Linked DNA regions of Alicycliphilus denitrificans K601. The protein of the gene in region 2 interacts with the protein of the main gene of each other region in a pairwise test. Links are inferred from orthologs where the notes say so. Each region holds a gene or a part of one and is shown on either strand. Other genes may lie near its edges.

Evidence for each region. Proteins that work in one complex are often made in the same cells at the same time.
Region 1: the proteins of ALIDE2_RS15580 (region 2) and ALIDE2_RS20770 interact in binary tests that used the Escherichia coli proteins (3 or more experiments, as listed by UniProt). The link is inferred for Alicycliphilus denitrificans K601 from one-to-one orthologs.

The regions. Positions count from the first base shown.
Region 1 is NC_015422.1:4,377,411-4,380,401, forward strand. It holds ALIDE2_RS20770 (chemotaxis protein CheW), read right to left. Parts: upstream 2,551-2,991; coding sequence 451-2,550; downstream 1-450. Other genes in the region: ALIDE2_RS20765 (chemotaxis protein CheW), read right to left, coding at 1-416; ALIDE2_RS20775 (response regulator), read right to left, coding at 2,607-2,969. UniProt on the Escherichia coli protein: Involved in the transmission of sensory signals from the chemoreceptors to the flagellar motors. CheA is autophosphorylated; it can transfer its phosphate group to either CheB or CheY.
Region 2 is NC_015422.1:3,283,089-3,286,545, forward strand. The notes cover bases 269-3,117. They hold ALIDE2_RS15580 (methyl-accepting chemotaxis protein), read right to left. Parts: upstream 2,648-3,117; coding sequence 890-2,647; downstream 269-889. Other genes in these bases: ALIDE2_RS15575 (GNAT family N-acetyltransferase), read left to right, coding at 269-893; ALIDE2_RS15585 (chemotaxis protein CheW), read right to left, coding at 2,660-3,117. Also shown: more of ALIDE2_RS15575, read left to right, coding at 1-268; more of ALIDE2_RS15585, read right to left, coding at 3,118-3,166; ppa (inorganic diphosphatase), read right to left, coding at 3,368-3,457. UniProt on the Escherichia coli protein: Receptor for the attractant L-aspartate and related amino and dicarboxylic acids. Tar also mediates taxis to the attractant maltose via an interaction with the periplasmic maltose binding protein. Tar mediates taxis away from the repellents cobalt and nickel.

The sequences.
Region 1 (2,991 bases), 1.1 Mb from region 2 along the record:
CGCTCGCCCACCGAGCCCAGGCCGCGTATGCACTGGGCGTCGATGGCGCTGTCGATATCCGGCGCCACGCGCACCTGCTCGGGCGCCAGTTCCATGACGTCGCTGACCGAGTCCACGACGATGCCGACCACGCGCTCGCGCAGGTTCAGGATGATGACCACCGTCAGGCTGCTGTACTCGGCCTGCGTGCAGGCAAAGCGCAGGCGCATGTCCACGATGGGGACGATGGTGCCGCGCAGGTTGATCACGCCCTTGATGAAGGGCGGCGCGTTGGCGATGCGCGTGGGAGCCTCGTAGCCCCGGATTTCCTGGACCTTGAGGATGTCTATGCCGTACTCCTCCTGTCCCAGGCGGAAGGTCAGGTACTCCCTCGCGCCGGCCGCCACGGCCTCTATGCCCTTGTCCACCACGTTCATGCGCTCGCTCCTCGTTGCTTGGCGTTTGTTACTGTCAATGGCGTGCACGGCGCACCAGGGCGGCCGTGTCCAGGATCAGCGCCACGGTGCCGTCGCCCAGGATGGTGGCGCCCGACACGTTGGGCACCTTGCGGTAATTGGTCTCCAGGTTCTTCACCACCACCTGGTGCTGGCCCAGCAGCTCGTCGACCAGCACCGCCACGCGGCTGCCGTCGGCCTCCACCACGACCATGATGCTGCTGCCCTCGCCGGCGTTCGGCCGCGGCACGTCGAAGATCCGCTCCAGCGACACCACCGGCATGTATTCGTCGCGCACCTTGACGAGCTGCGAGCCCTGTGCGACGGTGTTCACGTCGTCCGCGTTCACCTGGAACGACTCCACCACCGACGACAGCGGCAGGATGTAGACCTCGTCAGCCACGCCCACCGACATGCCGTCCATGATGGCCAGCGTGAGAGGCAGCCGCACGGACACGCGCATGCCGTAGCCCTCGGCCGAGTCGATCTCCACCGAGCCGCCCAGCGAGGTGATGTTGCGCTTGACCACGTCCATGCCCACGCCGCGGCCCGACACGTCGGTCACCACGTCGGCCGTGGAGAAGCCCGGCGCGAAGATTAGGTTCCAGACCTCGCCGTCGGGCATGGCGTCGGAAACGTCCAGCCCGCGCTCGCGCGCTTTCTTGAGGATCTTCTCGCGCGACAGGCCCTTGCCATCGTCGCGCACCTCGATGACGATGGAGCCGCCCTGGTGCGATGCCGACAGGCTCAGGGTGCCGTGCTCGGCCTTGCCGGCGGCGATGCGGTCGTCGGGCAGCTCTATGCCGTGGTCCAGGCTGTTGCGCACCAGGTGGGTCAGGGGGTCGGTGATCTTCTCCACCAGGCTCTTGTCGAGCTCGGTCGCCTCGCCGTGGGTGACGAAGTCCACCTTCTTGCCCAGCTTGCCCGCCAGGTCGCGCAGCATGCGCGGGAAGCGGTTGAAGACGATCGACATGGGGATCATGCGGATCGACATCACGGATTCCTGCAGGTCGCGCGTGTTGCGGTCCAGGTCGGCCAGGCCGGCCAGCAGCTGCTGGTGCAGGCCCGCGTCCAGGCCGCGGCTGTTCTGCGCCAGCATGGCCTGGGTGATGACCAGCTCGCCCACCAGGTTGATGAGCTGGTCGACCTTGTTCACGGCCACGCGAATGGTGGACGATTCCATGGACGCCTGGCTCGCCGCTTTGGGCTCGGCGCCCGCGCGGGGGGCCGCCGGCCGCGGGGCCGGCGCGGCCAGCGCGGCGGCGGCCACCTCGTCGACGGGCACGCCCGGGGCGCCGGCAAAAAAGCCGTAGGGCTCCGGCGGAGCCTGGGGCGCCGCCTGCGGCGCGGCGGCGGCAGGGGCGCCGGCGGCGTGGATGGCCACCTGCTCCTTGGCGACGTGGAAGGCGAACAGGTCCAGCAGGTCCTCGTCGGTGGACGCGGTCCGCACGGCGAAGCGGCGCATGCCCGGGCGCCCGTCGGGCAGGTCGTCGATGCTGCCCAGGCCGGGGATGTCGCGGAACAGGTCCTTGATGGCCTCGGCCAGGGCCGGCTGGGCGAGCGGGCCGATGTGGATTTCCAGCGCGCGCGTGCCGTCGGCGTCGGCCTGGCCCTGTTGAGCCTGTGCCTCCTGCGGGGCGGGCAGCGGGGTGGGCGCGGCCGGCGCGGGCGCTGCGACCGGGGCCGGCACGCCGCCCGCGGCCAGCGTGCTGATGCGGCGCACAAGATCCTGGGTGGACATGGCCTCGCCCTGGCCGCCGGCCTGGTGGCGCGCCAGCAGGCTGCGCGAGGCGTCGGCCGACTCCAGCAGCACGTCCACCATCGGTGCAATGACCTGTAGCTCGTGGCGGCGCAGCCGGTCGAGCAGCGATTCCATCTGGTGCGTCAGCTCGGCCACGTCGGCAAAACCGAAGGTGGCCGCGCCGCCCTTGATGGAGTGGGCGCAGCGGAAGATACCGTTGAGCTCCTCGTCGTTGGCGGCATCCAGGTCCAGGTCCAGCAGCATCTGCTCCATCTGGTCAAGGTTCTCGCCGGCCTCCTCGAAGAAGATTTGATAGAACTGGCTGAGATCGAAGTCCGCGCCCGTGCCCGCGCCTTCTTGATGGGTGTCCGCCATGGTTCCGGATTCCTGTGTTCTTGCTGCGTGAATGGGTGATGTGTGGCCGCCGCTCGTCAGCGGATGACCTTCTGGATGACCTCGACGAGGCGCGTGGGGTCGAACGGCTTGACCAGCCAGCCCGTGGCCCCCGCGGCGCGGCCCGCCTGCTTCATCTGGTCGCTGGACTCCGTCGTGAGGATCAGGATGGGGGTGCTCTTGAAGCGCGGATGCGCGCGCAGCTTGCGCGTCAGGCCGATGCCGTCCAGGCGCGGCATGTTCTGGTCGGCCAGCACCAGGTCGATGTCGTGGGTCTCGGCCTTCTCCAGGGCGTCCTGGCCATCCACCGCCTCCACCACGTGATAGCCCGCACCCGTCAGGGTGAAGGACACCATTTTCCGCATGGACGGGGAATCATCGACCGCGAGAATGGACTGCATGGAAAGCTCCAACGACTTCTGA
Region 2 (3,457 bases):
CCTACTACCCCAAGGCGGTGGCCGCCGTGCCCTTCACGCCCGTGCCGGGCACGCGGCTGCTGGCGCGCGACGCGGCGGCGCGCTCGGCGCTGCTGCGCGCGCTGGTGGACTGGTGCCGGGCGCAGGATCTGTCGTCGCTACACCTGCTGTTCATGGCGCAGGAGGACGTGCAGGAGGCGCAGGCCCAGGGCCTGATGCTGCGCCACACGGTGCAGTTCCACTGGCAGAACGCGGGCTACCGCGACTTCGACGATTTCCTGGCCTCGCTCTCGCAGGACAAGCGCAAGAAGATCCGCCAGGAGCGCCACAAGGTGCAGGAAGCGGGCGTCACGTTCCGCTGGGCACGCGGCGCGCAGATCACGCCGGCAGACTGGGATTTCTTCTACCGCTGCTACGAGCGGACCTACCTGGAGCACGGCAACCCGCCCTACCTCGCACGCGACTTCTTCGCGCGCATGGCGGCGCACCTACCCGAGGCGTGGCTGCTGTTCGTAGCCGAGCGCAGCGGGCGACCCATAGCTAGCAGTTTGATAGCTATAAGCGCTTTCCCATCAAGCGCTGAATGTCAAAAAAACCCTGAACCTCTGGTGGCCTACGGCCGCTACTGGGGCGCGCTGGAGCGGGTGGACTGCCTGCATTTCGAGGCCTGCTACTACCAGCCCCTGCAATGGTGCATCGCACACGGCGTGCGGCGCTTCGAGGGCGGCGCGCAGGGCGAGCACAAGATGGCCCGCGCGCTGATGCCGGTGCAGGCCACCAGCGCGCACTGGCTGGCCCACCCGGCGTTCGCCGACGCGGTGCAGCGCTTCCTGGAGCGCGAGGGCGAAGGCGTTGCGCACTACCTGGAGGAGCTGCACGCGCACAGCCCGTTCAGGCGGGAAGCCGGCGGCTAGAAGCTCTCCCAGTCGTCGTCATTCTTGGGCACGACTGCGAGCCTGGGCCGCTGCGCAGCCGGCGCCGCCGCATTCGGCGCGGGTGCGGCAGGCTTGCGCGGCGGCGCGGCCTTGGGCGCCGGCGCAGGTGCCGCCACGCGCGGCTGCGGCGCTGCCGCTGGCACCGCCGCGGCAGGGCTGGGGCGCGGCGCGATGGCCCCGCCGCCACCCTGCGCCAGCCGGAACACGGCCACGGCCTGCACGAGCTGCGCGGCCTGGGCCTTGAGGCTGCTGGCGGCCGCGGCGCTTTCCTCCACCAGCGCGGCGTTCCGCTGCGTGGCCTGGTCCATCTGCGTGATGGCCTCGCCCACCTGGGCCACGCCGCTGCTCTGCTCGCTGCTGGCCGCGCTGATCTCGCCCACGATGTCGGTGACGCGCCGGATGGCTCCGACCACTTCGGTCATGGTCTCGCCGGCCTTGTCCACGAGCTGCGTGCCCTGCTCCACGCGCTCGACGCTCGCGGTGATGAGCTGCTTGATTTCCTTGGCCGCCTCGGCACTGCGCTGCGCAAGGCTGCGCACCTCGCCCGCCACCACGGCGAAGCCCCGGCCCTGTTCGCCCGCGCGCGCGGCCTCCACCGCCGCGTTGAGCGCCAGGATGTTGGTCTGGAACGCGATGCCGTCGATCACGCCGATGATGTCGGCGATCTTGCGGCTCGCGTCGTTGATGCCGCGCATGGTGTCCACCACTTCGGAGACGACTTCGCCGCCCTGCGCGGCGACGGTGCTCGCGCTCATGGCCAGCTGGTTGGCCTGGGCGGCGTTGTCGGCGTTCTGGCGCACGGTGGCGCCCAGCTGTTCCATGGAGGCGGCCGTCTCCTGCAGCGCGCTGGCCTGGCTTTCGGTGCGCGCCGACAGGTCGCCGTTGCCCTGCGCGATCTGGGCGCTGGCCGTGGCCACGCTCTCGGCGTTGGCGCGCACGTCGGACACCACGCGGGCCAGGTTGGCCTGCATGTCGACGAGGGCCTGCGTGAGCTGGCCCAGCTCGTCCCTGCCGTGCACGGACAGGCTCGCGGCCAGGTTGCCCTGGGCGATCTCGCGCGCCGCCTGCACGGCATGGGCCACGGGCCTGGTGACCAGGCGCGTGATCCACAGCCCCAGCGCGATGGCGGCCGCGATCACCACCGCCAGCACCGCGATCACCGAGCCGCGCGCCGAGCCGAAGGTCTGCTGCGACTCGGCATAGGCTGCCTGCGAGCCTTCGTGGCTGGCGCGCGAGAGCTTGCCGATCGTCTCGGCCATGTTGATGAAGGTCTTCTGCGATTCGCCGTAGAGCATGTGCGCGGCCTCGGCGCGGCGCGACTCGTCGGCCACCATCTCCATGAGCCGTGCCTGCGCGCGCAGGTAGGCGTCGCGGTGGTTCTTGAACTCGGCGTAGAGCGGCGCCTCGGACGGCGCCACCATGGGCGCGTAGCGCTGCTCCGCTTCGCCCAGCAGCCTGCCCACGGCAGCCACGTCCTCGCGCAGCCGGGGCACCAGCTGCGGGTCGGAGCCGAGCACCGCGCCGATCTCGCTCGCGCGCAGGCGGTTGGCCGTGGCGCGCATGTCGCCCAGCGCCTGTACGCTGGGCAGCCATTTGTTGGCGATCTCGCGCGTGTCCTCGTTGACGTGGCCCAGCCACACCACGGCCAGGCCGCCCAGCACCAGGTTGAGCAGCGCCATGGCGGCGAAGGCCAGCCCCAGCTTCACGCCGACGCGCATGTCGGACAGACGCATGATCAAGCGCCCTCAGGCCACCGCGACGGATTGGACCAGCCCCATCTCGGCGCTGCTGAGCAGCGATTCGATGTCCATCACGATCAGCATGCGCTTGTCCACCGTGGCGATGCCGCGCACGAACGCGGCGTCCACCTGCCCCTGGAACTGCGGCGCGGGCTTGATGGCGTCGGCCGGCAGGGCCACCACGTCGGCCACCGCGTCCACCACCGCGCCAAGCACGGTGCCGCCCACGTTGAGGATGATGACCACGGTGAAGTCGGTGTATTCGGCCGTCGCGCAGTGCAGCTTCAGGCGCAGGTCGACGATGGGCACGATGACGCCGCGCAGGTCGATTACGCCCTTGATGAACTCCGGCGCATGGGCCATGCGCGTGGGCTGTTCGTAGGAGCGGATCTCCTGCACGCGCAGGATGTCGATGCCGTATTCCTCCTGGCCCAGGCGGAAGGTCAGGAACTCCGCCGCGGCGCTGGCGGCGGCACTGCCGGTGGAAGGACGCTGGGCGGCAGAGGACAGCATGGCAACTCCTTGGGAAATGAATCTTGGGCAACTCGAGTGCGCGCGCCGGCCCCGCGCCGGCATCCGTGCTCGATACCTCGCCAGCATAGCAGTTCGCGGTTACTTATTCTGACATTTGACGTTATCCGCACACAAAAAAGCCTGCTGGCTGGTTGCGAGCAGGCTTTCATGCAACCGGCAGCCAGGGCGGCTGCGGCGGGCTCAGAGGCTCTTCTTGTAGTTCTCGACGCCGTCCAGCACCTCCTTGTTCGCGGCGTCCACGCCTTCCCAGCCCAGCACCTTGACCCACTT